Regions from separate parts of the Paenibacillus nuruki genome, predicted to be linked through region 3. Evidence: riboswitches for the same ligand, from Rfam matches in the RefSeq annotation. Region 3 holds a riboswitch; each other region holds the start of a gene.
What was found. A riboswitch is a leader RNA that binds a small molecule or an ion and turns the genes downstream of it on or off. The one in region 3 is predicted to bind thiamine pyrophosphate.

Region 1 (8,028 bases), 2.1 Mb from region 3:
GTTGTCATCTGCACAGTAGGATACATTCCTACTATAGAACACACATATGAACTTCAAATGAATTAAAAATCAGCTGGCTGTTTATGTACAAGCAGAAGATGTAAAACACGGTCTACTTCTTATTAAAACATAAGCTTCTTCTATATAGAATACATATGAGGTAATTAACGAATACCATCATCCAAACATCTACTTCATTTATATATACCATATTTTAACAGTTCAATAATAAAATATTAAAAATTTATCTAAGATTGTGATTTTTATCACATTTTAAAATTTAGTTGTGATTTAAAATAAAGACATGGAAGAGATGATCATCACCAACTCAACAAGTTAGCACAGACTTACAAAAATAAAACATTATTCAGGGGAGTGGCAATCATGAACAGATGGCTAAGAGAAAACAGTGTGGCAATGTGGTTATTAACTATACTACGGGTATATATCGGTTTTAAATGGATCGCTGGTGGATGGGAAAAATTAAGTGGTGGCGGATTCGATGCTACTGGATTCTTAACAGGTGCTATCGCTAATACAGGCGGAGAACATCCAAGTGTACAAGCAGGCTGGGGCGCATTTTTACAACATTTCGCTTTACCAAATGTAGCACTATTCAATGTTCTTGTTCCTATCGGTGAATTCCTTGTCGGACTTGGATTAATCTTAGGTGCATGTACTACACTTGCAGCACTAATGGGAATGGTAATGAACTTCGCATTCTTGTTCTCGGGCACTGTAAGCACCAACCCTTACTTGTTACTTGCTGAAATTTTCATTATCGTTGCTGGTGCAAATGCTGGTAAAATTGGTCTAGATCGCTGGATCGTTCCTTACTTACGCACTCGCTTCTTCAACCGTCGTAACAAACAACAAGACACCTTGCCTAATCAGCATAAAATCGCTTAACGATATAAATAATCAAATCAATTGGCTTCTATAGAATGATCGATGTTATTCGCAGTAACATACAGATCATCACAAGGAGAACAGAAAAACCTACTGTACAATAGATAAAAAAATAGAAATCCACTTGAAAAGTCATTCGCTACACCGTACTTTAAGCTACGGTATACAGAATGACTTTTTTGTATTTTATTTTGAATAATTTCTATTCGAATCAACTTCAAGCCGTCTATTACTGCTTTTGATTGGCAATAAAGTGCTTGGTGAGTGTATTCAATCGCTCCGTAGCTTGCTCGACGTTGTCTTGTCCTGCAATCGCAGATATTACTGCTATTCCATCGGCTCCAGCGGTCAAGATCGGCTCTGCATTATCTGCATGAATACCACCAATACCCACTAATGGAATATGTATCTGATGGTTCTTAAGAGCTGTAATCGTACGTGTTCCTTGTACGGCTTCGGCATCAGCTTTGGAAGTGGTCGGATAGATCGGTCCTATGCCTAAGTAATCAGCTCCATCTTGAATAGCTTGTCTAGCTTCATCGACCGAATGAGCAGATACGCCAATCATCTTATTTTGCCCAAGACGTGCACGAATCTGATCGGCAGGTATATCTTCTTGCCCTACATGAATTCCATCGGCATCCAATGCAATCGCTAATTCAATATCATCATTCACTATAAACGGAATCTTATGCTCTCTACAGATCTGTTGAAGAGATTCAGCCAGTTGGTAGTACGCTTGCCCTGTGAGTGCCCCGACCCCTTTTTCACGAAATTGAAAAAGAGTAATCCCTCCTGCGATGGCAGATGTTAATACTTCTTCTGGTGGTTGTGTACAATTGACACTACCCATCACTAGATAAAGGCGTAAATACTGGCGCAATTGGTGTTGATCTGGCTTAGACATTATAGACCCGGCTCCTTTGTTGATACGCAAAATGATTAGTAGGCCCATGATCGGAACCAATTCCCAGTCCATCTTCAATCGCGGCTTGAATAAATTGCTTGGCGGTATCTACAGCTTCATGGATCGATTTACCTTGAGCTAATGTTGCCGTCAATGCCGCTGAAAAAGTACAGCCTGTCCCATGCGTATGCATTGTATCAATACGCTTGCTTTCAAAATATTCAAAATGTTGTCCATCATACAACAAATCCACAACGGTTGAAGTCGATGCATCATGTCCACCTTTAATCACTACATACGTTGCACCCATATCAATTAACTGTGTGGCGGCTTGTTCACGCTGTTGCATGTTGGTGATCGATATCCCTGTGAGTAGCTCTGCTTCTGGTAAATTGGGAGTGATGATCTCTGCTAACGGGATCAGATCCGAGACGAGCGCTTGTAATGCTTCTTGTTGCAAAAGCACAGATCCGCCTTTGGCTACCATCACTGGATCAATCACTAGATGTTGCCAATGGTACTGTTTTACTTTTTGAGCGACATGACGAATAATCTCAGCGCTAAATAACATCCCTGTTTTGACAGCATGCGGTTGTAGATCTGTACCGATTGAATCCAATTGCTGAATAATACCTTCAATTTCTACCGGATAGACTCCTTGTACCCCTTTTGTATTTTGAGCCGTAACAGCAGTAAGAACAGACATACCATAGACTCCGAGTTCTTGAAATGTTTTGAGATCGGCTTGAATCCCTGCGCCTCCTCCACTATCTGAACCAGCAATCGTTAAAGCTTGATATACATTCATTTTTTTCACTCCTTTGGATAGATTTGATTAGAAGATATTTTGTTACACAAAAATCACGTTTTATTGGATTAGAAGATGTCGCGCTTATCTTGCCAAGCGCTGGACTTTTGCGATTTTTGAATGGGTGGATACGATATCGGGTGTGACTAGAGAGAGTTGATTGATAAATTCGATCTGAAAGCTACCTGTACCTTGTCCTGCCGTCTGTTGGTAAGCAATCTCTGCTGCGATGCCGTAAAACGCTAGTGCTTCAACTACAGCGTTTAAGCGTTCTTGTGACTCTGTAGGATCAGCCACTGCGATAAATGCACCCACAACAGCACTGAGCAGGCAACCCCCGCCTGTGACCCGTGTTAAGATGCTGTGACTATTTGCAATGGTATAGGTGGTATTGCCATCAGTGACCACATCTTTTTCGCCTGTGATTGCTACGATACATTTCAATTGGCGAGCCGCTTGTTCAGCAATCTCGACCATATTTCCTTCGCCTGCTCCTGCATCTACGCCTTTGATATGCCATTGTTCGCCGATGACATTAGCGACTTCAGCTATATTGCCACGTAACACATCAATCTGGACATGCTCAGTAATCTGTATCGCCGACTGAGTACGATAAGGTGTTGCTCCTGCGCCTACCGGATCAAATACAACAGGTACACCTGCTTGATTGGCTGAGCGTCCTGCTTGGAGAATAGCTTCGACTGTATAAGGATCAAGCGTACCGATATTGAGCACCACAGCACTTGCCATTGCAGCCACATCTTTTACTTCTTCATGGGCATATGCCATAAAAGGAGAAGCGCCCAAAGCCAGCAATCCATTGGCTGTAAAATTAGTCACGACCATATTCGTAATATTATGAACAAGTGGATTTTGTGCTTGTACTTTTGCTAAAAAGCTCATTTAATTAGCCTCCTGTAATAAATAGATATTTTGCGATTACCCTATTCTATTTGGATTATATGTAGAAAAGGTTAGGCTTTATCTTATAAGAGCTGAACGCAATAAAGACCCATCCATCTCTAAAGAGACAAATGGGTCAAACATTCATTCAGGTAGACATAACTTGAGTGAAAATTCAGCCTCCACTTCCCTCCGCTAGTATAATCCAGATCAGGTTCCAAGGGTCCGAAAATCCATTTTCGTCTCAGCCAACAGGCTCCCCTAGTGAAATCAGTAACTATTCAATTGTTCTTTCTTACCATACCACTGGTGAATGATCTGGTAAAGAGTGAGAAATTGGTTAATATCTTACTATACAAGCGCTTGGCAGTATAAGCGCTACTTCTTCTAGTCCAATCGAACATGATTTTTGCGATAGCAAAATATCTTACGATATAAGTGTTTATATTGCCAAACGCTTATATCATCCAGTGTTGCCAATCGGTCTGAGCCACTTCACGTCCTGTAAGCCATTGACGGGTTTTGTCCAGCAATTCACGTCGGTGTGTGCCGTTAGAATACGTATGATCTGCTTGAAAAATGATTTCTTTATCACAGCGTCCTTCTGAACGTGTCCAGAATACTTTCTGATATAGAAAGGCATAATCGACAGGGATCACATCGTCGCCTGTTCCATGAATAACGAGCACATCGCCATTAAACTGCTTGGCTTCTTGAAACGGTTGATAATTGCCAAGTGAATCAAAGTATATTGGCGTAAATGAATACCCTAGATGGTCGGCTTTGCCTTCGATCACTGCTTGATCGTATTTGTCACGTCCTGTTAATTTGACGATATCGTTAAATGGATGCCCTACTGCTGACCAGAGCACCAGACTTTTGACACGTTGATCGCGTACCGATGTCAGAATCGCTACAGCTCCGCCCAAGCTATGACCAATTAAAGTGACCCGTGTCGGATCAATATCACTGCAAGTCATCGCATAATCAAGTACAGTACGAGTCTGAGCAACCATTGATTCTAAGCCTTCATTGCCATATTCGCCGCTGCTTTCACCGCAACCTGCATAATCAAAACGAACCACCATATAACCGTCAGCCGCCAATTCACGGGCTGTACTAACAAATAGGCGATCCACTCCAATGCGGCTGCCTACAAAACCATGGCAGATCACAATCAGCGGTGTACGGCTTTTGCCCCGTCCGACTAATTGCGGTTCCTGTTCTGGATAATGAATACTAGCTGTCAGATCCAAGTCGTGATGTCGAATGACGATATTACGTTCCATGATGATTCCTCCTTTTAAATAAACAATTCCGATCAGTTTAATGAGCTTTAATCTTGAAATCATATTATCATTAACGCTAGATCATTGTCAACGCAAGGAAAGTATGGCAAAATAATAGATTCGAACAATGAGAATGGAGGAATAAATAATGAGCACAATACGCCAGATGGTTAAAGATATTAATGTTGTACGAGATCAGTTAAAACCCGAAAATTTAGATTACTATGATGATGTGATTGTCCATGTACGGGATGCACGTATTGATCGTGAAGCTGGTGAAGAATTACTTTTAGAAATGGGTCATCATTTATTAGATGCACAGAAAAAAGGAAAAACCGCCAAACAGTTATTTGCTAAAGATTCGATGGAATATGGCAATATGTTAATTCGTAATTTACCCGAAAAGCGTCAATTGAGCAAGCCGATGTATTACTTGATGATTCCTTGGATAGCGCTCACATGGGTTTTTCTTATTCAAGCACTCATGGGTCTATTTCGAATCAGTATTAGCGATTCAGGAATTGTCGGGCAGATTAATGTAGCCACACTGATTATTGTCGCTGTCGGTTCGATTGCTTTAGTCGAAATGCTAACTCGATTTACCGATCAACCTGTTGAAAAAAGTGACACTACCAAACCGGGTATGCAAATCAATGCTCGTGCTATTTTGACGTACTTGGTAATTTTGATTTTGATTTTTGGTGTAGGTATCTTTTTACGTCAAGTGATGCCTGTGATTACGATTGTACCGTGGGTGAGTTTACTGTTATTTGTGATTGGAGTAGTTGGACAGAAATTTATTTTTATGCGCAAATAACATCGCTGATCTCTAGTAGATAAGATGAGTAGATTAATGTTCTATTTTGCTAATTCCATCATTATAAATTACAATAACGAAGAATTGATGAATATGTATAGCTGATAAACGAATCCTATTCATTAATGACGAATAGGTATAGTTATAGTTGAAGGAGGTTTATACATTGCCACCTCGTGCCGGTCTTAATCTCCAATCTATTGTAAAAGCAGCCACAGTCTTAGCAGATGAACACGGGCTAGATGAAGTGACACTAACCATACTAGCTAAAAAGCTAGGTATTCGTTCGCCTTCTCTTTATAATCATGTGAATGGACTACCGGGATTACGTCGTGAAATGGCATTAACTGGATTGGATCAGCTCAAAAATGTACTGATGCACGCTACTGTAGGCAGATCGGAAGATAAAGCGATTCGTGAGATGTCGCGTGCTTATCTTGAATTTACCCGTGCTCATCCCGGACTATATGAAGCGACGCTTTATATTTCTGATACGGATGATGAAGAATTGGATACGATGAAGAATCAAGTATTAGAGTTATTTACTCAAGTGCTCGCAGGGTTTGATCTAAATGACGATGCTCTTATTCATGCGATACGTGGACTACGTAGTGTTCTTCATGGATTCAGTTCTTTAGAAAGAACAGGTGGATTTGGTCTGAAGGTAGATGTGAATCAAAGCTTTGAACTGATTATTGATACCTTTTTACAAGGTTTGCATACTTCGCAATAACAATCATAAATCTATCCATACACCATTTCTATTGAGATTCGGTACCTTTGTGTACACCAATCTATCTTTAGAATGGTGTATTTTTTTATGGTTATGTCTAAATTATCGTGTACTCATGAGTAGAAAAAAACAACTTTTAAGTTAAAGAAGATATATATTTATTTAAAATTATGAATATAGTTATTGCTTAAACTAATACTATTAGTTTATAGTGTAATTAAGAGGTGATTGATATGAAAATAGTTAGTAAAAATAAATTACATCAACTTATTTTTTTACCCGGTGTTTTTCCGGTAAATTGTTATATAGTCGAAGAAGAGTCCAGTCTGACGTTAATTGATGCAGGATTACCTAATAGTTACAAAGGGATTCAACAAGCGATTGCTCAGATTGGTAAGCCATTAGGTGCTATTATTTTGACCCATATTCATGATGATCATGTAGGGTCATTAGATACATTACATCAACGTTATCCAGATGTTCCTGTATACGTTTCGGAGCGAGATGCACGATTGATGATCGGTGATATGACGTTAGACTCGCATGAACCGCAGACCAAAATTAAAGGCAGTGTTCCCAAAAAACTACAAACTCGTCCTTCTGTTTTGCTTCATGAAGGTGATCTGATCGGCTCTTTGCAAGTGATTGCTACTCCCGGTCACACACCTGGCTCTATAACGCTGCTTGATACTAGAGATCGGTCGCTTATCGCTGGAGATTCTTTTCAGACAAGAGGCGGTGTTGCTGTCGCTGGTTCTGTACGATTGTTCTTCCCGTTCCCTGCATTAGCTACATGGAGCAAAGAGCTTTCTTTACAAAGCGCTAAGCGATTGTTAGCTTTACAACCCAGTCTACTTGCTGTAGGACACGGTCATATGATCGATCATCCTTATGGAGCTATGCATACCGCTATTCAACAAGCAGAATCACAATTGAAAAAGTCTTCTTTATCGATCAAACAGTCTCTATAATCAACATCTATATCTTCCTGCTACTATCTCTCCACCTATAAATAGACAGCAAAAAACCATGCAGATCAAGCATTAACCTGCACGGTTTTTACTTTTATATTCACGCCATAATAGAAATAGAAAATAAGGTGCTCCAATCACAGACGTTACCAATCCTACTGGAAATTCTAAAGGTGGAGCCAGTATCCGTCCAATCACATCTGCCAGTAACATCATGATAGCCCCTACCAATGCTGCTACAGGAACAGAATACCGATGCCCGCCAGATACTAAGCGCCGAGCAATATGCGGACTTACCAGACCTACAAAACCGACCATTCCCACAACAGCTACTGAACCGCTGGCTAATATAACAGTCATCAGAAGCAAAATCGCCCGCATCCACTCGATACGTAATCCTAGCCCTTTAGAAGATTCTTCGCTCAGTCCAAAAATATCTAACGATTTGGCTAAAAGCCAGATGATAGGCACAACAATGATAATAATCGGTGCTAATTGTATAACCTGCTCCCAATGACGTCCCCAGAGCGAACCATTTAACCAGAGCAGAACGGTATTGGTATTCGTAGATGATTGGATGATAAGTAACTGGACTAATGTGCTTCCACAAGCGCTTACCGCTATGCCGACTAATGCCAGTCGAATGGGATCGACTCCATTGCGGTACGATAACCCATATACACAAGAGGCT
Region 2 (8,028 bases), 2.5 Mb from region 3:
TGATGATAGGTGAAGATTGAGATTTATTGATCGACATCTTTGGAACCTCCTTTGCCAGAACGCATCGATGCAGGATGATGCCAACGAATAGACCATTTTTCAATAAGATTGATAATCATAAATAACAAAAGACTGATAGCGACAACGACTAGAATCGCTAAAAACATATGATCAGTACGGAATGCTGATTTCTGTAACATCATATAATAGCCTATTCCTTCACTACTGCTGATCCATTCTGCGATAATTGCACCCATCACACTATAGGTTGCTGCAATTTTTACGCCAGAGAAGATCGAAGGTAAGCTAAAAGGCAATTCTAATTTCCAAAAGATTTGGCTTTTGGAAGCACCGATCATTTGCATATAATTGAGCATTGTTCGATCGGTTGTAGCCAGTCCGCTGAGTGCCGCAATCGTGACCGGGAAAAAGCAGACGAGAATAATCACGATTAATTTGGATAAAATACCAAATCCGAACCAGATGACAAGTAGAGGTCCCAGTGCAATCGTCGGAATATTTTGACTCAAAATCAATAACGGATATAGCGCTGAACGTAGAAACGGAGTGTAATGAAGTACTCCTGCTACCAGTAGACCTACAGCGACCCCGATACTAAAACCGGATAATGTTAACTTTAAAGTTGCCCACGTATGCAGACCCAGTCGATCTTTTTCACTCCAAGCTTCATGTCCAATTAACGCAGGACTTGGCAGAATCCATGCTTCAATATGGAATAGACTGGTTGCCAATTGCCAGATGACCAATAATAAAACAACCGCCCCCAGGGGCGGCCATATGCTTTTCCACCATGATCTCATAGCAGACATTAGCGGTACTTCTCGGTCAATCCATCCATACTGATACCGGATGGACTATGTGCAATCTTGATCTGAGAAATGATACTAGGACTACCTTTCTCCACCAAAGCTTCATGCATTTGACGAACCACTTCTAGCAATTCGCTAAGTTCGCCTTCCATAGTAGTCTCGAGGGGATGCACTTCATATTTCACGCCGGATGCTTGAATTACTTCAATCGCCCGATCTACATAATCATAAGAGTTCTCACCTGCTTGTGTTTTGGGAATTACTTGAATACTGAGTAACGTATGTGCCATTCTATCCATCTCCTTATGCTCTATTTAGTCGTTGCCGCAGGTAAATAATCATTGGTGTAGGCTTTAGTTGCATCTAATGGACTATCGAGCAATTTTTGCTTGAACATCCAGTTGGCATATCCTTCCCAGACGGATTGTTTTTGTTCACCCCAGCGTGGTGCATCATCTTGATAACGTGGAGATAACCATTCTTGACTGGCTTTTACTAATTTAGGATCAAGATCAGGAACAGCTTTGAGCAAGATATCCGCAGATTCGTCTGGATGCGCAATCGCATATTCATACCCTTTACTGGTTGCCGCCATAAATGATTTGACCAATTCAGGATCGGTAGAGATCTGCTTCTCATTGGTTACGATAACAGGGGTATAGTAATCCAGTTGGTCAGAATAATCTTTAACATATAACATATCTAACGGCTGACCACGAAGTTCAGCTTCTATGCCTGTCCATGCGTAGAATATCCAGGCAAAGTCGATTCCTTTTTGTACTGCTGTAAAATAATCGGCATTCCCGATATTCACACTTTTAACTTTGCTAACATCGCCGCCGTCCGTGTCCATAATTGATTTCATGACAGCTTCTTCAACAGGAGAGCCCCAAGCGCCATAGGATTTGCCTTCCATATCTTTAGGCGTTTTGATCCCGCGATCTGTAGGTGCTGCGAAGCCAGAAGTATTATGTTGAATAACAGCAGCAAGCGAGACGAGTGGAACACCTTGTACTCTAGCTTGTGTGACACTTTCTTGGTAGCTGATTCCAAAAGGCACTTCACCAGAAGCGACCATCGTATCTGCTCCGCCTTGTCCGGGCGCTATAATTTCGACATTCAATCCTGCTTCTTTATAAAAGCCCTGTGCTTGGGCTACATATAAGCCGGTATGATTTGTATTAGGTGTCCAGTCTAGAACGACTTTGACATCTTTAAGTGCAGATGTATTGCCCGCTTCATCTGTTGTATTGGTTGTACTTGCTGCTGAACCACATGCAGTTGTGATCCATAATAAACCTACCATTAACCATGGTAAGCTTTTCCGCCACCCTTTTTTATTTCCAATCATCCTAACCCTTCTTTCTGTTCAATCAAATAGTAGAATCGGTCTTCACTTGATAAAAGGCATAAAAAAAACGCCCCCATCGGGACGACATAGGTGCAATTATAAGCTCAACATACAGCATATAACGACTTGTTACTTTCCTACGCTGGCATTATCCAGATCAGGTATAAGGGTCTGTATTTATCACAATACACTCTCAGCCAGTTGCAACTAGCTCCCCTGTACGTATGCGGTTTTTTTACATTGTAATTATAGACCAGAGGGTATCAACTGTCCAGTACAGAGAATGCGTTGTCATCAGCAATAGACAATCTATTTCGGTTCAGGAACTCGGTCTAAGGGTATTTACATATACGGAAGTTTGTAACTAATAAAGTTCCATTCAATCTTTTTCTATCATATCTATTCGATATACATAGACTAAGAAATTGAATACACCCATACGTTTATATACAGGAGGAGATTGATCATGAGTAAAACAGCTGAAGAACAAGCAATTTTGACTGCATTAGAAGGTAACCCATTTTGTGCACTAGGTACTGTAGAAAATGACAAACCTAAAGTACGTTATATGGCGCTATATAATGAAGGCTTAAATATTCATCTCGCGACGAACCGCAAAACACATAAAGTCGAAGAGTTAGAAAAAAATCCGAACTGTTATGTATTGTTGGGTTATGAAAAAGGCGGCACAAGTCAAGTTGTTGAAATTGAAGGCGTAAGTTCTGTATCTACAGACGACGAACTCAAAAAACGTGTCTGGAAAGAAGAATTTAAAGAATGGTTCTCCGGTCCAGAAGATCCTGATTATGTGATCCTAGATATCAAACCACAAACGATTGAATATACAGATAAAGATGGCAACAAACAAACTTGGACTGCATAATATTCTTTTTCAAAAGAATTAAATAGGCAGTAATAGTATAAAAAACTCGGGATTTGAATTTGCGAAATAAGTAAAATGAATGCAAAATTCAAATTCCGAGTTTTTTCGTCTTTTTATTTCCAAAAAAAGGATAAAATAGGTACTTGAGGAACTTGATAAGGTATGCCCAAATAAGGTATAAAAAGATAAGTAGAATTATTTTAGATCATAACATGTAAAATGCCGATGGTGGAATAAACTGAAAGTTCTTATTGTAGAACTGTAAAGGAACTATACTGGAGGTGGTTTCCTTGAATTTAAAACAGATTGAACAGCAGATCGAACAGGAACGCCGCATACTGAACCAGATGGCAGAAGAACACGGAGTACGTGATTATCGTGTGTTGGATCAGTCCGAGCAATTAGATCGAATTTTAGATATGTATTTTCAATATAAAGATCAAGATGCCGATTTTTTAATACCTTAATGTATAGATTTTATGAAAAGAAACATAACACAATCATGTAAAATATAGAATTTTTCGTAAAATAAATATCATTTTCATAAAAAATAGAACTAATAACCCTTCAAATATATCAGCTGATAGTATACAATTCTATCATGCGTTTCTTTTGGTAGCCTTTTCTTCTTTATCTTGCCTATTCTATAAATAGATTACAATATATAATGTAATCGTTTTAAAACAGCATGAACTATGGTTAAGCGAGTTATTCATGCTGATAATACATATCGGGCGCAGAGATAAAGTCGTAAAAGGTCAAGCAAATGCGAATATATTTGGGAGGGGTTTTTTATTTTGAACTTAGGAAACAAAACATTTAAAAAAGCAATTACTGTCATCGCAGCGCTGCAATTGTTTGCAGTGTCGGCAGTTCCTGCTTTTGCAGCAGAAACCACTTCTTCTGAATCTACAGTGAAATTGCGTTTGTTGGAGACAACAGATATTCATGTTAACGTAATGAACTATGATTACTACTCAGATGCAACTACAGATCAATACGGTTACGCTAAAACAGCGACATTGATCAAAAATGCTCGTGCAGAAGCAACCAATAGTGTATTGATTGATAACGGTGATCTATTGCAGGGTAATCCGTTAGGCGATTATGTAGCTAAAGTCGATCCTTTAAAAACAGGCGAAGTTCATCCTGTCTACAAAGCCATGAACCAATTGGGCTACGATGCTGGAAATATCGGTAACCATGAATTTAACTATGGCCTTGATTTCTTGGGCAATGCGTTAAAAGGTGCTAATTTCCCTTATGTAAATGCTAATATTTATACAGATGATGGTACAGGTAAAGGCGAGAAGAACTACTTTACACCTTACCTTATTCTAGATAAAGAAGTAACTGACGAAAGTGGAGCTAAGCATACAATTAAAGTAGGCGTTATTGGCTTCGTACCACCTCAAGTCATGCAATGGGATAGCGCAAACTTGTCGGGGAAAGTGGTTGCTAAAGATATTATCGAAACAGCGAACAAATTTATTCCACAAATGAAAGCAGAAGGCGCAGACATTATTATTGCTGTTCCGCATTCTGGGTTTGAAGATATTCCACAGACTGAATTGATGGAAAATTCCGTGTTGTACTTGAGCAAAGTGCCAGGTATTGATGCGATTATGTTCGGACATGCACACAAAGTATTCCCTAGTGCTGATTTTGCTGGGAAAACAGGCGTTGATCTTGAAAAAGGTACAATCAATGGTGTTCCTTCTGTAGAGCCAGGATTCTGGGGCGATCACTTGGGTATTATTGACCTTGAACTGAAACAACAGGGCGACAAATGGACAGTAAGCGATTCTAAAGTAGAAGCTCGTCCAATCTATGATACAGCAACCAAAAAAGCATTGGTTCAAGCAGATCAAGGTGTCGTCGATTCTGTATATCATGAACATGAAGAAACACTAGGTTATATTCGTGGACCTGTAGGTGAATCTACAGCTCGTATTACAAGTTACTTTGCACTGGTAGAAGATGATCCTTCGATCCAGATCGTAACGAATGCTCAGAAATGGTATCTGGAGAAACAACTTCAAGGTACAGAATATGAGAACTTGCCAATCCTTTCTGCTGGAGCTCCATTCAAAGCAGGTGGACGTTCAGGAGCAAGTTACTACACAGATATTCCAGCAGGTACAATAGCAATCAAAAACGTATCTGACCTTTATGTATACCCAAATACAGTTCACGCTGTGCTTGTCAATGGCGCTGAAGTGAAAAACTGGTTGGAATGGTCTGCAGGACAATTCAATCAAATCGATCCAGCTAAATCCGGTGAGCAAGCGTTAATCAATATGGACTTCCCAACGTATAACTTTGATGTTATCGATGGCGTAACATACCAAATTGATGTTACACAACCACCTAAATACGATGCAAAAGGAACAGTTCTCAACGCATCTTCTAACCGTATTGTGAATTTACAATTTAACGGTAAAGCGATTGATCCCGAACAAAAATTTGTTGTAGCTACAAACAACTATCGTGCATCTGCTTCTAAATTGGCGAATCCAGATGGTAAACGTATTATCCTAGCTGCACCAGACGAGAACCGTCAAGTGATTATCGATTATATCCGTGAAAACAAAACAATCGATCCAGCTGCTGATGGTAACTGGTCACTTGCACCAATCAAAGGCAATCCAACGGTGACATTCAATACTTCTCCAAAAGCAAAAGATGCACTAGCTAGTGCTAAAGCGGTAGCAGGAGCAGATCCAATTGCTTATGTAGGCGAAGCAGCAGATGGTTTTGCTAAATATTCTATTAATCTTTCGAATACAGCAGCAGGTAGCCAGCCAGCGGTGACACCAGCCAAACCGGTGAAACCAGTAACACCAGCGAAACCTGCTAAACCAACAACGAAGCCAGCTCCAAAACCAACCAAACCAGCTGTAGACAAGCCAGTGAAACCTACAGATGAGCAAACGTATATCATCAAAAAAGGTGATAATCTGTACCGTATTAGTCTGAAATATGGCGTAACATGGGAAGAACTTGCTAAATACAATAAAATTACAGATCCAACGAAACTTCAAGTTGGAGATGCTATCGAGATTCCAGCTAGCTAATAGCGAGGAATATGAATCCAAAATAGGATCAAATCATACACCAAAGACTGCAATAGAAAATAGATTGCAGTCTTTGGTGTATTCAAAATCAACATTTAAACCGATAATAGACAGAGTGTCTAATGTTATCTGCGTTTAAGGATGATATAATTAATAAGATTAAAAGTAGAAGTAACTTGTCTGTAAATCATTATATTTTGACGTTCATCTTATGTTTTTGCTTTATTATTAAGGAGGATTGCTATGAATTGTAGCGGTTGTAGTTATGTTCAACCTATAGAAGACCAAGGAACAGTGTCCTTGCGACCGCTTTCTCCTTCTCTTGAAACTCTAATCCGACAACAATCTTATGATACGTATATCATGGAAGATATTTGTTCTATTTCATATCAGTCAAGAGGACAGATGCTTGATATTATGCAGTGGGTACGAAGTTTACCTGAAGACATTACATCATGTGTATCTGTAGGTTTGTTGGGTTCAGACGATATTGGTGGAGAGCCTGTGTGGCTTTCATTGTCCGTATTTGTCACCCGTTTGCAACATGATGATGTCGTAGAGATTATTCGGAAAAAGCAGTTTACCAGCCATATGCAACCTATTGTGGATCAACATGAGCAAGTGATCGCATATGAATTTCTTCTGCGTCCGATTCAAAATGGCCCTACTTTTCAGCCGTATCGGTTATTCGATATCGCTCGTAAAACAGGATTACACTCTTTTCTAGATCGTGCGGCTCGTATCTCAGCGATTGAGGTCAGTGCTGAGCATTTAGAACCGGGAATTAAACGGTTTATTAACTTTTTACCATCCTCTATTTATAACCCACAATATTGCTTGAGCCATACGTTTGAAGCAATAGAACGCCTTGATCTCAATCCAAAAGATTTTGTGTTTGAAGTGGTGGAGACAGAGAATATTATCGAAATGCCTAAATTGCAAAATATTTTTGACGTGTATCGTAGCAACGGGATATCGGTAGCACTGGATGATGTTGGTTCAGGTTATTCAAAGCCTGAATTAATCGATTATCTTCAACCGGATTATGTCAAAATAGATCGCAGTTTGATTGATCATTGCGATACGTATCCTGAAAAACAACAAAAGATTATTCATATTCTTGAAAGTTCACAAAAGCACGGTTCAACTGTATTAGCAGAAGGCATCGAACGCCGTGAAGAATACGAATTTTGCCGCAGTATCGGCATCGAACTAGCACAGGGATACTTGTTTGGGAAACCATCCGATTCTCCTAATCTTCAATTAGGTTGAAAGCCGTATAAGTGCAATCAAAAAGCCCTTATTTCTAAAGTGTAGTATACACTTCGAATTAAGGGCTTTTTTGATGAGTTCTTTTATACTCAAAGCTTTTATTTATCTATATTAGCCTTTTAAAGACTTCAATTCTTCGTAAGCGGCAATGACTTTATTGTAGTCTTCGCTGTCTTTGGCAAATCCAGTAACGTCGCTTACCACAGGGCCGAAGCCTTCAGCTTGGATACGTCCTTGTAGTTCAGCAGATTGAGGATCAGCTGTGTTGTCATAATGGAATGCCGCTGCAATTCCTTTAAGCAAATGATCACGACTAAGATCGAATTCAGTCGCCATTTTTACAGGGCCTACTAAACGATCGGCTTGTCCTAATTTACGTAAAGGTTCACGTCCGACACGAATTACTTCATCACGGATATACGGATTTTTGAAACGAGTTTCAATTTTATCGATATATTTCGCATGTTCATCCGCATCAAAGCCATGTTTTTGCACAAGAGCCGCGCCGCTTTCTTCCATTGCAGGGCGTACAATCCCGCGAACACTTTCATCTTGAATACTTTGATCGATCGTTTCTAGACCTCTCAAGAAGCCAATATAAGCCGTAATCGCATG
Region 3 (8,028 bases):
ACATTGATGAGCTACAACCATCTGCACAGCTGGAGGAATAATACCTGAAGTATCACATGTATCTCCGCCAAGTGGTGCAGATTCCATTAAGCATTGCAGACAAGGAGTAACTCCCGGAATAATCGTAAATGTAATACCATAGCTACCTACACAACCACCATATATCCACGGAATATTATATTTTTGTGATATATCATTAATCATAAGTCTTGTCTCAAAGTTATCGGTTGCATCCATAATAAGATCTACACCTTTAGCTAGATCTTTCATTTCATCAGCAGTAACATCTGCAATATGTGCCTGTATATCTACTTCAGAATTGATCTGTTGTAAACGACGTTGAGCAGCGATCGCTTTGGGCATACGCTCTTGAGCATCTTGCTCTGTAAAAAGTTGTTGCCGTTGCAAATTGCTCCATTCCACATAATCACGGTCTGCAATAATGACTTTACCTACGCCTGCTCGCACTAACGTTTCTGCTGAACTCGACCCTAAAGCTCCAGCGCCTACAATAAGTACAGTAGCTTCTGCTAAATGTTGCTGACCTTTTTGCCCTAATGGAGCAAATCGTTCTTGTCTGGAGTACCGATTTTGTTGTTCAGGTTGTTGCTCTATGTTGGTAGTATTCACGTTCAAGTGGTAATCATCCCTTCTGCTGGGCTACTTGCCACAGCATACTCACGTACAGGAATCATGCCTGCTTCCCTTCCTAATCGACCTGCTTCTACCCCCAGCTTCATTGCTGTTGCCATTTGGACAGGATTGGTTGCACCTGAGACTGCACTATTTAGCAGTACTGCATCCGCACCTAATTCCATTGCATAAGCAGCATCTTTAGGAGAACGTATACCTGCATCTACAATCACAGGTACAGTCGCTTGATCGATAATCCATTGTAAAGCAGATGGATTGAGTATTCCTTTACCCGAACCGATCGGTGAAGCACCCGGCATAATCGCATGTACACCAAGTTGCTGTAGACGTTTGGCTAACATGTAATCATCAGAGATATACGGCAGAACAATAAATCCTTCTGCTAGCAAGACTTCACAAGCTTTGACCGTCTCCAAAGGGTCAGGTAAAAGCAACGTATCATCTCCGATAACTTCTACTTTTATCATATCACATAATCCAGAAGCTTTTGCTAAGCGAGCGATACGGATCGCTTCTTCTGCTGTTTTGGCGCCAGCGGTATTTGGGAGTAATTTATATTTTTTGAGATCTAACATTTCCAGAAAGTTCGGTTCATTCACTTGATCTAAATTCAATCGTCTGACAGCAAAAGTTAGCACTTCTGTACCTGAAGCTTCAACAGCTTGATTCTGAATCTGTAAATCTGTAAATTTCCCTGTTCCTAATAATAGCCGTGATGTAAATGTATGTGTACCTATCGTTAACAAATCAGCCACCTCCTACAAAATGTACAATCTCTAATATATCTTTGTCTGCCAGTGTAATATGCGGATGTTCTTCTTTTTGCAAAATTTGTTGATTATGCTCTACAATGACTGTTTTTTGACCGAGAGATAATGATTCTAGTAGTTTGGATACGGTATTGTATTCAGGTTCTACATATTTCCGATTGCCATTAATTATTAATTCCATGTAGACACTCCTTCGATTGTGGATAAAGATTTAGTTGATAGAGATTTCGACTTTCGTAAAGCTCGTTCTGGTGAAAAACAATCGGGAATATGAACTGTATGATTATTTATGAGTGCCTCTGCTATCCATTTTGCTGTGCCAGCAGCTAATAACATTCCATTGCGATAATGACCGGATGCTGTCCATAATCCAGCGAGCGGTTGAATTTGCCCCAAGTAAGGTAATTCATCCGGTGTTCCAGGTCGTATGCCTGACCAACAACGTTCAAACGTAGCTGATCCCACCGCAGGTAGAAATTGCTCCGCTCCAGACAACAACTGAGCAATTGCAGAAATATCTACTGTTGTATCTGTACGTTCTGGTTTACTCGTAGCTCCGATCCAGATTCGATAATCGCTTTTGGGAATCATATAAATACCTTCTCCATAGATCGTATGTCCAAGATACTGAGAAGGCGTACTAACTTCGATTAATTCTCCTTTAACCGGCACAAAAGGCAAATGATACTGCTCTGTTGCTAACAATTGTTGTGTACATAAGCCTGTTGTTAAAACTACTTGTTCAGCATGGATCTCTCCCTGATTAGTGATTATACCTGTAATATGATCTTTCTTTTGCGAATGTAGTAAGCGATATACTTCAGTCTCTGGATAAAAATCGACATGATATTGAATCGCTGCTTGAACAAGGGCTTGATTGAGCAAAGCTGGAATTAATTGCGGTTCATCTGGATTGTAGATCATGCCAGAAGGAGCATGAATATATGGCTCCACTTGTGCTAAATGTGAAGGACTCCACCACTCTTTGCGATCTACTTGGGAATCAGTATGTGTAGGAACAGCAGTCATGGGTAGCAAAAATCCTTCTGTTCGCAGTCCAATATCAATCCCTGTCTGCTCCAATAGATCAGTAGCCAGCTTGCTATAGAGCGATTGACTGTATAATGCCAATTGATACAACTCTTGATGAGCGAAATGTTCTGAATGAGCCGCTAACATTCCACCTGCTGCCCCTGACGCACCAGAAGCGGGTTGATTTTTTTCCAACAAAGCGACTTTGACTCCTTGCTGTGCCAGTTCATAAGCAAGCGCAGCCCCGATAACGCCAGCGCCTACAACGATCACGTCATAATGATTAGTCTTACCATTCGATAGATGAACCATCCGCCGATTCACTTCTTTCCTAATGATTGTGATTGTAGATCGGTAAAAGTAACTTGTTGAATACTTTCGTTATATAACCGACAGACATGCTGTGGATGTTCCGCTTCAAAAATACCCGACATGACAGCTATTCCTGTAGCACCTGCTTGATGAATGTCTTGGCAATGTTCGGGTTGAATACCACCTATAGCAATCACAGGTATAGATACAGCATGACAAAGCTTTTCTAATTGATCCAATCCTCGTGGACTCAGATCTGGCTTAGAAGTAGTCGCATAAATATGTCCATAAAAAAGATAATCGACCCCTTCATCTTGAGCTTGTAATGCTTGCTCTATGCTATGAACAGATCGCCCGACTTTCCATCTTGAAAGAGGATCATCTGTAGTTATATAAGACATATATTCACTCAAATGCACACCACCTATATTCAGATCCACTGCTAATTGAGGTCGGCTATTGATCCTGATTTTGGATGGTGGCACTCCTGTATGAATCAACTGCTGGACAGCATCAATGACCTGAGAATCAGACCACTTTTTTTCACGAATATGAATAGCGGTCGTCCATGAATAGATCTGGGAAGCTATCTTTACAAGCTGATCGATCGATTGTTGACCTGTACTGATGGCATGAAGCTCCATAAGATATATGCTCTCCTTCCTTCAAAATATGTATAAGTGAACGCAAAAAAGCCACTTCTTATGAATAAAGAAGTGGCTAGTATAAACTTAGAAAATAATGATTCTTGTCTGAGATCAAACAAGATTATTATTAGAATAACGGACAACATATCGACAATCGTCATAAGCTAATTCTGTATAAAATAATTTCTACTCCATACAGTCAATGACTTAATCGTACATGCAATATGATCTAACATTTCCGTAACTCTGCTACCACTTCCCTACGCTGGTATGATCCAGATCAGGTACAAAGGGTCCGAAAGCAATATCTACTTTCATCTCAGCCTCAAGCGGCCCCCCTAGTGCATTCAAGCTATTCGATTTGTTATTCATCTTAGCAAACAGATTTCGATAAAGCAAATTATTATAGAAATATAATATACAAATAATGTAAATCAAAAGTAAATATACATCTAAAATTATTATACATAAATGATATTGTTAGCTTTATTTATACATCTATTATTTTGCTTTAGCTTCAGACCATTGCTCAACATCCCAAATTTTAGTGACCCAATCTTCATAAAATTCAGGTTCATGAGAAACAAGCAAGATCGTACCTTTGTATGCTTTTAAAGCACGTTTCAGTTCGTTTTTAGCATGAACATCCAAGTGATTGGTAGGCTCATCGAACAGTACCCAGTTGCTTTCACGTAATAAAAGTTTGCATAAGCGTACTTTCGCTTGCTCTCCACCACTTAACATACGCATAGGACGTGTAATATGCTCATTTTTCAATCCACAACGTGCTAGGTGACCTCGAACTTCATTTTGACTCAAATGCGAAAATTCATTCCATACTTCATCAATCGGTGTCAATTGATCCGGGCGTACTTCTTGCTCAAAATAAGCCGAATGTAAATAATCGCCAAGATACGTTTTACCACTAACCGGTTGAAGTTTACCTAGAATTGTTTTGAGCAAAGTTGATTTACCTACACCATTACAACCTACGATAGCAATTTTCTCACCACGTTCAATATTCATAGTCATTTTAGGCAATAAAGCGTGAGTATAACCGATCTCGAAATCTTTACCTTCAAATACCGTTTTACTACTTGCACGTGCTTCTTTGAAATTAAATGTCGGCTTTGCAAATTCTTCCGGTTTGTCGATTCGCTCGATCCGATTTAATTGCTTTTCACGACTTTTCGCACGTCCTGATGTCGATGCACGTGCTTTATTTTTTTGAATAAATTCTTCTTGTTTTTTGATAAAATCTTGCTGTTTTTCAAACGCTTCAATATGTTGATGCTTTTGAATATCTGCCATTTCCAAAAACTTAGCATAATCAGCTGTATACCGATTTAATTTGGCAAATTCCAAATGATAAATAACATTAACAACTTGATTCATGAAATCCGTATCATGCGAAATCAATACAAAAGCATGTGGATAGTCTTGTAGATAACGTGTTAACCATTGAATGTGTTCTACATCCAGATAGTTGGTAGGCTCATCTAATAACAATACATTAGGCTTTTCAAGTAGTAATTTGGCAAGTAATACTTTGGTACGTTGTCCACCACTTAATGCTGTTACATCTTTATCAAGTCCGATCACATTCAGACCCAGACCATAAGCCATATCTTCAACTTTGGTATCTAGTAAATAGAAATCTCCAATTTCCAGTTGTTCTTGGATATCACCCATTTGTTCCAACAATACTTCCAATTGTTCAGGTGAAGCATCTGCCATCTGGTTAGTGACTTCGTTTAGTTGTTGTTCTAATTCCAGTAAAGGAAGGAAAGCATCTTTAAGTACATCACGTACTGTTTTTCCTTCAGTTAACTTCGTATGCTGATCCAAATAACCATAACGTACACGCGGAGCCCATTCGACTTTACCGCTATCTTTTAACAGTTTACCTGTCATAATATTCATTAGTGTTGATTTGCCAGCGCCATTCGCACCGACTAAGCCTACATGCTCTCCAGCAAGCAGACGAAAAGATACATCCCGAAATAATGTCCGGTCTCCAAAATTATGCGTTACATTTTCTACTGATAACAAACTCATGTTAAATAATGCTCCTGTCTATATTAAATATCTCTTTTTTAAATATGCACCGTTACAAAATTGCTACAGAGTGTATTGTAACATAAGCAGAAGCTGTCTAGAACTGAAAATTTTCATTTTTTTACATTCATTTTCTGATCAAGCAAATATATTTACTACTTTTTGAATAAATTTGAACACCGTTGTAAGTGAATTTATTACGAACAAATGAATAAAAACGATTAATAAAGCTTGTAAATAGGTAGCCATTCGCTTGAGCGATTCTTATTTATTGTCAAAAAGATAATACTCTCCAATTAGTAAATGATTAATGTATTAAAGGATTACGGCAATCACGTAGAAAGTATCCTGATTTCGCTGCTTCTTTGGCATCGGTGAATAAATCTTGAGCAGGCGCAGGTAACTTACAGCCATTAGGATACGCATATTTAATACCTGAATCAGGATCGACTGTTCCTAACCAAGAAGTCTTTTTCACTAATCGTCCTCCACCTAGCGCATAATTATTGTAATAACCGCTACCTGTAGGAATCCCCTGTAAAAAAGATAAAATACCGATATCATTGATACTATTATTCCATTCCTCTTGCGAGATCGTTGGCAACGTAAATGTATAAGAAATCCCGTAATGAGACGCATATTCATTGTGTTTGTTGATATAATAAGCCAAATCTTTTTGTATCGAACTCACGATAGCTGTACGTCTAACTTGCTCAAAGGTATCCATTTGATCTAAAAGTGCGATATCTGTCTCATTAGCTAACTGCTCTGCTTGTCCATCTAATACTTTGCCGGTATTTGCTTCTGTCACATGAACAGTATGATCTAATGTAAATTGTATACTGTTACCTTGCGCATCTGAATACACATACGGCTTTTTGGGATGCCATGTATGTCTAGCATTGGATGATCCATCTGCACCTATGTAATTTTCGGTGGCATAAATATAATACCCATCATAATCTATCACAACAATAGCAGGAATATAATGTAAAAGATTTTGCTGAGCCGATTCATCACCACGAATACCAAAGTTCAAATAAAGTGTATTCAGAAATGTCTGTAAAGCTAGTTCTTTGTCTGCTCGAAAAAACTTCTTAGAAGAATATCCTGCTTCATATTGTTGCTGTTCATTAGTACTCATAACCTGACCTGCGTCTTGAGAAGCAGTCCGAAGTGCTGTAGTGTACGAAATTTGTAGACTGGATGCTTGTGACTGTTCATCGGTATGTAGTCCACTTAGCCAAAATAATGGAAAGAAAATAATTACGAATAAAATTGCAAAATCAGTAATCTTCATTGAGCACCATGCCTCCATAACGTGCAAGTACAGCAGAACGATTCTGATTTCCTTCAATTCCCAGCATCCCACGTAAGATCGCTGCCATGGTTCGATTAGTACTTTCTACTTTTACGGTGAAATAATCACCATTTTGTAAACGATATTGTCTGCTTGGATCATCTTTAGCCATACTATTTTCTGGATACAATACAGGGAGTATCGCATTCTCATAATACCCTTCATATACAGTAGTAAATTTATTTTCAAATGTATTCGGATTCGCAGGATCTGTATATTCAGGATGATACGTTTTGTGCAAATGTTCTAATTGAATAGTGTACTGATTCCCTGTGGCATTCATTTCACGGGTAAAATCATTGTACATTGTTGGAGTCACATATCCTTTGGTACGTACAGCATCGGTAAATTGAACAACTGCATTATAAACCATCATCTGAGAAAGATCGTCTTGACGCTCTGCCGCCTGCATCGTCGGAAATACATATAATAAAGCTACCGCAAGAAAAGCGGCAAATACTTTGGACATCGAATTCATAGCGTTCTCCTTGATCCTTCTTAGCTAAATTGAATAGTCACTATATTCCCTTGCTGATCCGTCTGGTAAGTGACCTGATACGTACGCTGTACGTCTATTTTCAGTAATGCAGATGGTTCAGGTTGTATATGATGAGGATAAAGAGAATGATCTATTTGCATATCGACACCGATCTCTTGAATCTGAGCTATCGACTGCCTGACCTGTGCGCCTGTATATGTCAGCGGTTCTGAAATGCCAATATACTGCTGAACACTTTGTTTTTGACCCTGCATCACGGGTTCTGATAATTGAGTGACTTTCTGCATTCCACCGCTCAAGTAAAGCGCCGCTAGGCAAGCTGTTCCAAACAAAAATAATTGAACAGCCAGCCATAGCATACTTTTTGTACTATTATCCATAGATCATTCCTTACTGTTGTGTGAAAACAAGACCGCGAACTACATTAGAACGATCTTTGATAATCGCTGCTTTGAATTTACCACTTGGATTAACATACTCGGCACTTGATTCGGCCATTGTATTATTCATATCCCCATTAGCTTTAGCAGTTACGGATCCATACGAATCTGAAGTTAATTCTCCGCTTGTATTTAACGTATTGCCATACCATTGTCCGTTAGATCCTTTGTTTTTACCCGTTGTTACCTGAACACCGAACTGTTCTTTACCGCTAAATTTACGCAAAGCATTCGTTACTTGAGAACCACTAATAGT
Region 4 (8,028 bases), 2.0 Mb from region 3:
TGCACTGAATACGTCTACAAGCTTGATTGGTGTCGGTGCTACAGCTTCTAATATTTTCATACTCTTCAACTTATCATTTATTGGAGCAAGTATCAATTGAAAAGTACGATTTTGGTCGAACTATTTATTACTTTGAAAGTATGCTACACTTTAATAGTTCGATTTTCATCAAACTATTAATCAAAATAACGGTATGATTGTGTTTTTAATCAAAGGGAGATTTGTAAAATGACAACCGCGGTACACACACTAAATGACTATTTTCGCTTATTCGATGCTTCACGTACTGATGAACAAGCGATGGAACAATTACTGAGTTTATTTATTCCTGATGTAGAGATCGTATTAAATGGATCATCACGTAAAGGATTCAAAAACTTTATCGACATGTTCTATCAATATAATATCGATATCAAACATATGCATGAACCGTGGGAACTGCAAAACAACGGAACCTACGAATCCCGCTGGGCAGTATGTGGAATGTCGAGCGAAGGAACCGTATATGCCAAAACAGGCATTGATATTGCTCGTGTAAATGAAGAAGGTCAGATTGTCTATTTAGAAAATGTACAAGAGAATCAAGATGCTTTTAGTAAATATTGATACTTCTATGTAGATTAATGTCTATGTTTATTGCGATAGGATCTGACAGCTGTGATTGTGATCCATGTAAATAGTGCAACGATAGCAATCAGTATTCCCATCGTAATAAACAAACTGCTCCATACGATATGCAAAAAACTCACCTCTTTTTTTATTAAAGACTATTGGTAATTATAGTAAGTTTACATAAGCTGTGATCGGCATGCAAATACTATAGAAAGTAAAAAAAGGAGCATCTTGACTACAACAAGATGCTCCTTCTATGAATCTATGTTTTTAATACTACAGCTATACACAGAACAACCACCAATAACAATCCACAGTACCATCCATCTCTCCCCGTTAATTGCGGAGTCAGATAATACGTGCGCTGGCGCGTGCCTGTGAATCCGCGTGCTTCCATAGCTATCGCTATTCGTTCAGACTTCCGAATACCCTGAGTGAATAGCGGTAGGGCGTAGCGGATGAAGGATTTCCAACTATTCTTCTGCTTATATCCTCTAATCTTATGTGCTGATTTCATTTGAGCTAGTTCCGTCTGAAAAAGCGGGATAAAGCGAAATCCAGCTAACAGTCCATAAGCCCATTTAGGCGACAATCGGCATTGATGTACCAGACTCATAATCATAGCGGTCAGATCGGTTGTAGACGTGAACAGCAAGCCATAAGTGACAAAGCCAAGCATACGAAGTGCGATCATTAGTCCATTGTTTAGACTTTCTTCGGTGATATGGAACCATCCCCATTGCCACAGAGTATGCTCCCCTTTACCAAAGGCCGCCATCATCCAAAAAATCATCACAAAAAAGATCGTATACGGCAATAACCGTTTGAGCAAATAAGGAATACGCCATCCACCTAACGTCAATCCAATCACCAGTGCTACTATCCAGATCGCTAAGGTGATCCGAGGATCAGTGACTGCCATCAATACACACATCACTAACAAATGAGTTACCAACTTGATCGTCGGATTCAATGTTGATAACCAGGAATCATTGCTTTTCATATAATACTCCGCTCCTTCTCTGGCTTCATCAGTTGATAATGAAGCGGAGCAATAATCGCATGATGACCGATAGATTCGGGATGTGTAAATAGATGATACGGTGCACCATTATAGATTACTTTGCCCTGATCAAACACAATCACTCGATTGGCGTATTCATCGACCAGATCCATATCGTGTGTCACCATCACAATCGTAGTGCCTTGCGCTTGCCGTTGTTGTAATCGCTTGATTAATTCAGCCGATGTACGTGCATCTTGTCCGAAGGTCGGTTCATCTAATAGAAGTAAAGATTGGTCAAATAACAACATGGTCGCTACACTCAAGCGCCGCTTTTGCCCCAGACTGAGTGTAAATGGATGTTGATCCTGATAGTTTTCTAAGCCGAATTCCTGTAGCAACTGTACCGTTCTGGCATACACTTCTTCTTCGCTCCAATTGCGTTGTCGTCCTCCAAAAGCAATCTCATCAAATACAGTATCTGTCACAAATTGCAGTTCAGGATTTTGAAAAACAAATCCTGCTTGCTCATATAGATCGCGATCACTCCACTTTTTCAAAAGGATATCTTGAAAGTAAAGTTGTCCGCTACGGATACGTTCTAGACGGATCAGGCTTTTGAGAAATGTGCTTTTGCCACTTCCATTCGCACCGACAATCGCTACCCATTCCCCTGACGGAATACGGATATTCATATCACGCATCACAGACTTTTGACGATAACCGATATCCAGTTGCTCGGTTACGATGATAGCAGACCCACCCTTACCTTCTTGGTCTGCATCTAATGCAGAAGCACGTCGTTGTTGTAAAGTCTGTTGCAATCGCTGTGCTAACGGATGCGAAGGATGATCTTGCACATCGTCCCATGTATACGGAAATAATTTGGGTTGCCAGATGCCTGCTTCTTGCATCTCTGCTCGATATCGCTGGATCATCTCTGCTGGCTCTCCTTGCGCAATCATACTGCCTTGCGCATTCATAAGAATGACTCGATCCATCCACTGTATACAGCCATCTAAAGTGTGCTCGACAAATACCATTGTCTGTCCATGCTGATCTGCTAGTTCATGTAGCAATTGAAAGATTTCTTTACGACTGACTGGATCTAATTGTGCGGTCGGTTCATCGAAAAAAAGAACTTCTGGTTCAAGCGCCAACAGACATGCTAATGCTAATCGTTGCTTCATGCCACCAGACAATGTCTCGATCGGCGTATGCCCATCTATATCCAGACCTACTTGCTTCATGACAGTCTCTATCATGGCATCCATTTGAGCACGGGGAATCAAGCGATTTTCTAAGCTAAAAGCGATCTCTTCATCCACATGAAGCATGCAGAACTGGGAATCTGGATCTTGGAACATGACTCCACATTGAGGGGCTAATCGAATCTCACCTTCCACCTCGGCTTCTACATGTTCAGGAATAATGCCTGATAACACAGATAATAGTGTCGACTTCCCACTTCCACTAGGTCCCAAAATAAGTAATTTTTCACCTCGTGAGATCGACAGATCAATACCGTTCAAAACGTTAGCTTCTCGATTATAAAAGCGTACCGACAGGTCTTTACACTCCAGAAGCGATTCCATTAGGTTTTCCCTTCTTCCGCCGTGCTTTCATAATTTCGTATTGATCCAGCACTCCTGTTTTGCACAAAGCTTCTACGACAATCTTAGCTAACCCTCCACCTAAGATCATTCCACTGATCATTTGAATAATCAGCGTTAACAGCAATATCTGAGTTGTATAGTAACCGAATCCGTTAGCAATAACGTTATAAAGGACTCCACCTACCGCTGCCAATGCACCGGACAACATGAGAGTCATCAAGTTATATCGTTTGTAGCCAAATAGAGCGAAAGCAATCTCTGCTCCAATCCCTTGAAACACACCGATCAATAAGGCAGATAAGCCAAAATGACTACCGGTTAATAGCTCTACCGCCGCAGCCGCTACTTCAGCGATCAATGCCGCCCCTGGCTTACGAATAATATAAGCCACAATCGGGCTTGCTATAATCCAGATGCCAAACATAAATCCTGCACCTACCGGTCCAACCAGTGCTGAGATCGGTATCCATAACGTAGACCAACCTAGATAAATCACACCGCAAGCTACAGCTAAAATAACTGTTAATACAACCTCTTTCATTTTCCATGTCATATGGATCGGCTGAGCATTCATACGCGTGCAACCTCCATCGGTACAGGCCAATCTTGTAGCGTGTAAGCCATGTCCCAGAACATATATTCAAATTGACAGCTCAGTAGAAAATGTTCTTTCATACGTGCACGATGTGCAGGTGTTGTCTGCTCTGCCCATTGATCTAAGCGAGCGCAAAATTGATGCGTTATTGTATCTGTTCGATTGCCATAGAAGCTGATCCAATCATAAAAAGGATGAGATGCATCAGGCTTCACCTCTTCCAGTAACTTCACACCAATTTCCCAGTATGTCCACGGACAAGGCAATAATACAGCCAAAATATCACCCAGATCACCTTCATGAGCTACTGTTAACATATGACGAATATAATGATGAGACGAAGGCGAAAGCGCATATCCTTGTAAATCTTCATATCTTACGCCTGCTACATCACAGAAATTATTATGAGGATGAATTTCACTATGAAGCACAAATGAAATCTGTTCATTAAACATCGCCATATCTTCGCGTGTTGGACACTTGGCAATCGCTGTTCCATAGATACGCATAAATGAATTCAAATACTCAAAATCTTGTTTTACATAATGGATTAACTGCTCACTACGCAGATCACCTTTGGCAATGCCTTGAACAAAGGGATGATTGAAAATCGCTTCAAAAATAGGGTCTGCTGCCTGTCTAATTTCCTGTGAAAATGTCATAATTGTATCCTCCTTAGATTGAAGCATCAGGATCGATGCTTGGTTAATAAAGAAGGACCACTGCTGGAATATATGGAAAAATACATGCAAAAAAGCCGCCCCGTGATGGAGCGGCAGAATAGGTGTACGTATTGTACAGGTACTCTTGCACAGTCTCCACTTTCCTACGCTAGTATGAACTAGATCAGGTTCCAAGGGTCCGGGATCTTCCCGTCTCAGCCTACACAAAGGCTCCCCTAGTGGTCATTCGATTCATTTGCATCTTACTGTACACACGATTGAAGAGACTGTCAACTGCTATAAGAATCTTGTGGTTTCCTTTTTTTACCGTTATACACTTATAAAATGGTGTAAAATATAGATATTATTAGGTATTTGCACGCAGATTAAAATATCTGAATAGAAGTGAGTTGATGGGGATGACACGTAAAGTGGTATTAGCAGGCGGTACCGGATTTATCGGGCAGTATTTGGAAAAAAAATTTACAGCTATGAATATAGATGTTCAGATCATTTCCAGACAATCTCCACATATCGCATGGGATGATTATCAAGGAATTGTGCAAGCGTTAGATGGCGCAGAGATGGTGATTAATCTGGCGGGGAAATCGGTCAATTGTCGTTATAACGAGCACAACAAACGTGAAATTATGAATTCCCGAGTAGAAACCACACAGACTCTTGGAAACGCTATCTTGGATTGTGAGCATCCACCTGCGGTATGGATGAATTCCAGTACAGCGACTATTTATCGTCATGCAGAAGATCGTCCGATGACCGAGACGAAAGGCGAGATCGGAACTGGCTTTTCAGTCGATGTTGCCAAAGCTTGGGAAGAAGCTTTTTTCGCGTTTAACCTTCCTCATACACGACAAGCAGCATTACGAATAGCGATTGTACTCGGTCCGGGCGGTGGGGTTATGACTCCTTTTCAAAATCTTGTTCGCTTTGGACTAGGGGGTCATCAAGGATCAGGCAAGCAGATGTTTAGCTGGATTCATGTTGAAGATTTATTCCAAATTATTTTATTTATTCAAGAGTGGGAATCTCTTGAAGGAGTATTTAACTGTACGTCGCCGAATCCAGTCACCAATCGAGAACTGATGGCGACCATGCGTAAAGTGATGCATCGTAAAGGCGGTCTGCCTGCTTCCACATGGATGCTGAATCTAGGTGCTCGAATCATCCGTACCGAGCCTGAATTGGTACTTAAAAGTCGCTGGGTGGTTCCTAATCGCCTGATCAAAGAAGGATTCATGTTCAAATACGGTCGCTTGGAAAAAGCACTACAACATATTTTGCATACCAAGTCATAATCTATAGATCTGTGAATGATTCTTTTAAAATACAGCAAAAAAGGGTATCGTAGAGATAGACTTGAGTTCGAGCAGAATAGCTGACTCAAAAATTAGAGTTAAAGGTGTGCTTATACGTGCGAATTAATAAATATATTAGTGAATCTGGAATTACATCCCGCCGGGGTGCTGATAAATGGATCAATGAAGGTATTGTCACGATCAATGGTGTGGTTGCCGAGCTTGGAAGTCAGGTGGAAGAAGGCGACGACGTTCGAGTGAATGGCAAGCCGATCCAAGTGGAACAGGAAAATGTCTATATTGTGCTTAACAAACCGGTAGGCATCACCAGTACAACCGAGCGTCATATTCGGGGAAATATCGTTGATTTTGTTAATCATCCTTTACGTATTTTTCATGTCGGGCGACTCGATAAAGACTCGGATGGCTTGATTATGCTGACCAATGACGGCGATATCGTCAACGAAATTTTACGTGCTGAAAATAAACATGAAAAAGAATATATCGTAACGGTCGATCAACCGATTACGCCTTCTTTTCTAAAAAACATGGCGTCTGGTGTAGAGATTCTCGATACGGTTACATTGCCTTGTCAGGTCGTTCAACAATCCAAATATGTATTCAAAATCATTTTGACTCAAGGCTTGAATCGTCAGATTCGCCGGATGTGCTCTGCTCTTGGTTATGAAGTACGTGCGCTACGCCGTACACGTATTATGAATATTCGTCTGGGTAATTTACCAACAGGCAAGTGGCGTGATCTTACCACCGATGAACTCAATCGCTTATTCCGTGATCTGGAATATACGCCGAAAAAACGCTAACACAACGAAAAATAAAAAGACCTCTTTGATGATCTGTTACCGAATGTAAGGTAGCGGATCAAATAAAAGAGGTCTTTATTACGTTTACTTGTAAAATACTTTTTCTACATTGTATTTTGCATGTAGTGTATTGATAATGTACGTCTCATAAATCTCACGATCCATAGCGTTGTCGATCAAGCAGACTTCAATTTTCGTCACTTCATCACGGTGATCTTTGATCGGTGATACGGTGTCTTCGAAATGCTTTTTGACGCGTGGTCTAAGCTTACGTGCTTTACCAACAAATAGTAATTCATCTTGTTCGTTATAGAACATAAAGATACCGCCTGTTTCACGCGAAATCAGATGAAAATCGGTAAATCCATAAATATGGCTAAGCTCAGGGTTAATTTGTTTCGTAATGGTAACATCCGCTGTTGGGATTGTTATATTAATCAATATGGTCACTTCCTCATTCTATATAGGTGTTTATCCTATCATAATTTGCACTCGAAAACTACGAATACTCTCATCTTACCATGTTGTAGACCATCATCTCTATAGGTTTCTAATGATTAGCAGTCAGTATCATTTGTGAAAACCAACGTTTTGAAAAATTCTATTCCTTTTTCCACCACATGCCCAAGGAATGAGGAGCTGTATAAGTAAATCCGTACTGAGCATACAATTGATCTGCTGGTGGATCTGCAAATAATACCGCATGGGATTGAGGAGATGCATTCTCTTCTAAGTATGTTTTGATTTCACGCATAATCGCTTTGCCGTATCCGTTACCTTGATATTCAGGACGTACACAGATATCGGTAATATGAAAAAACAATCCACCATCGCCTACGACTCGACCCATCCCTATCGCTTGCCCTTCTTCTTCAAGCACAACAGCAAAAAGTGTATTCGGCAACCCTTTAGTGGCTCCTTCGACACTCATTTCACTTAAACCTGAAACCTTGCGTAGAGCCAAATACTCTTCCACAGATGGAATACGATGAATAATCTGCATCTCATTTCAACCCCTTTTTTATCTCAAATCATAACAAAGAATCTATATACTGAATACAAATGTATACAAATAAAGTTGATGCTCCCTATTAATGGTTAATACTTTAGTAAAAGATGAAAAGGTTGGTGAACTTAATTATGGTACATATGCAAAATGACTCTTCGCTAGAACCTACCATTATTATTGGATCAGGACTTGCTGGTCTTTGTTGCGCATTTGAATTAGCGGATAAAGGTAAGCGTGTTATGGTACTTGAAGCCGCTCCTTATATTGGTGGACGAACTGCTAACTGGGTAGAAGATGGGATGGAAGTGGAATCTGGATTTCATAAATTTCTAGGTTATTATACAGTGCTTCCTGAGATTCTAAAAAATGCAGGCATTTCGATGAGTGACAT

Region 1: another riboswitch for thiamine pyrophosphate. It lies ahead of thiM (hydroxyethylthiazole kinase); the one in region 3 lies ahead of RCP16_RS06155 (thiamine phosphate synthase).
Region 2: another riboswitch for thiamine pyrophosphate. It lies ahead of RCP16_RS17075 (ABC transporter substrate-binding protein); the one in region 3 lies ahead of RCP16_RS06155 (thiamine phosphate synthase).
Region 4: another riboswitch for thiamine pyrophosphate. It lies ahead of tenA (thiaminase II); the one in region 3 lies ahead of RCP16_RS06155 (thiamine phosphate synthase).

The regions. Positions count from the first base shown of each region.
Region 1 covers NZ_OY725677.1:3,483,761-3,491,788, forward strand. The annotation lists gene RCP16_RS15440 (DoxX family protein) at 382-909, shown strand; gene thiE (thiamine phosphate synthase) at 1,139-1,816, opposite strand; gene thiD (bifunctional hydroxymethylpyrimidine kinase/phosphomethylpyrimidine kinase) at 1,809-2,624, opposite strand; gene thiM (hydroxyethylthiazole kinase) at 2,709-3,527, opposite strand; TPP riboswitch at 3,698-3,800, opposite strand; gene RCP16_RS15460 (alpha/beta hydrolase) at 3,986-4,816, opposite strand; gene RCP16_RS15465 (DUF1129 family protein) at 4,965-5,633, shown strand; gene RCP16_RS15470 (TetR/AcrR family transcriptional regulator) at 5,800-6,366, shown strand; gene RCP16_RS15475 (MBL fold metallo-hydrolase) at 6,600-7,337, shown strand; gene RCP16_RS15480 (FecCD family ABC transporter permease) at 7,410-8,028, opposite strand, start outside.
Region 2 covers NZ_OY725677.1:3,841,907-3,849,934, reverse strand. The annotation lists gene RCP16_RS17090 (ABC transporter ATP-binding protein) at 1-37, opposite strand, end outside; gene RCP16_RS17085 (ABC transporter permease) at 24-821, opposite strand; gene RCP16_RS17080 (MTH1187 family thiamine-binding protein) at 830-1,120, opposite strand; gene RCP16_RS17075 (ABC transporter substrate-binding protein) at 1,141-2,181, opposite strand; TPP riboswitch at 2,298-2,409, opposite strand; gene RCP16_RS17070 (pyridoxamine 5'-phosphate oxidase family protein) at 2,648-3,064, shown strand; gene RCP16_RS17065 (aspartyl-phosphate phosphatase Spo0E family protein) at 3,355-3,531, shown strand; gene RCP16_RS17060 (bifunctional 2',3'-cyclic-nucleotide 2'-phosphodiesterase/3'-nucleotidase) at 3,862-6,141, shown strand; gene RCP16_RS17055 (EAL domain-containing protein) at 6,385-7,413, shown strand; gene RCP16_RS17050 (mannitol-1-phosphate 5-dehydrogenase) at 7,525-8,028, opposite strand, start outside.
Region 3 covers NZ_OY725677.1:1,363,251-1,371,278, reverse strand. The annotation lists gene RCP16_RS06175 (MoeB/ThiF family adenylyltransferase) at 1-630, opposite strand, end outside; gene RCP16_RS06170 (thiazole synthase) at 633-1,400, opposite strand; gene thiS (sulfur carrier protein ThiS) at 1,402-1,605, opposite strand; gene thiO (glycine oxidase ThiO) at 1,596-2,780, opposite strand; gene RCP16_RS06155 (thiamine phosphate synthase) at 2,777-3,412, opposite strand; TPP riboswitch at 3,656-3,765, opposite strand; gene RCP16_RS06150 (ABC-F family ATP-binding cassette domain-containing protein) at 3,917-5,473, opposite strand; gene RCP16_RS06145 (hypothetical protein) at 5,781-6,773, opposite strand; gene RCP16_RS06140 (hypothetical protein) at 6,760-7,311, opposite strand; gene RCP16_RS06135 (hypothetical protein) at 7,332-7,712, opposite strand; gene RCP16_RS06130 (ABC transporter permease) at 7,723-8,028, opposite strand, start outside.
Region 4 covers NZ_OY725677.1:4,383,346-4,391,373, reverse strand. The annotation lists gene RCP16_RS19495 (ArsR/SmtB family transcription factor) at 1-60, opposite strand, end outside; gene RCP16_RS19490 (nuclear transport factor 2 family protein) at 229-606, shown strand; gene RCP16_RS19485 (energy-coupling factor transporter transmembrane component T family protein) at 875-1,615, opposite strand; gene RCP16_RS19480 (ABC transporter ATP-binding protein) at 1,612-3,210, opposite strand; gene RCP16_RS19475 (ECF transporter S component) at 3,188-3,784, opposite strand; gene tenA (thiaminase II) at 3,802-4,488, opposite strand; TPP riboswitch at 4,633-4,736, opposite strand; gene RCP16_RS19465 (TIGR01777 family oxidoreductase) at 4,908-5,804, shown strand; gene rluF (23S rRNA pseudouridine(2604) synthase RluF) at 5,921-6,628, shown strand; gene RCP16_RS19455 (nucleotide excision repair endonuclease) at 6,713-7,069, opposite strand; gene RCP16_RS19450 (GNAT family N-acetyltransferase) at 7,230-7,631, opposite strand; gene RCP16_RS19445 (hydroxysqualene dehydroxylase) at 7,769-8,028, shown strand, end outside.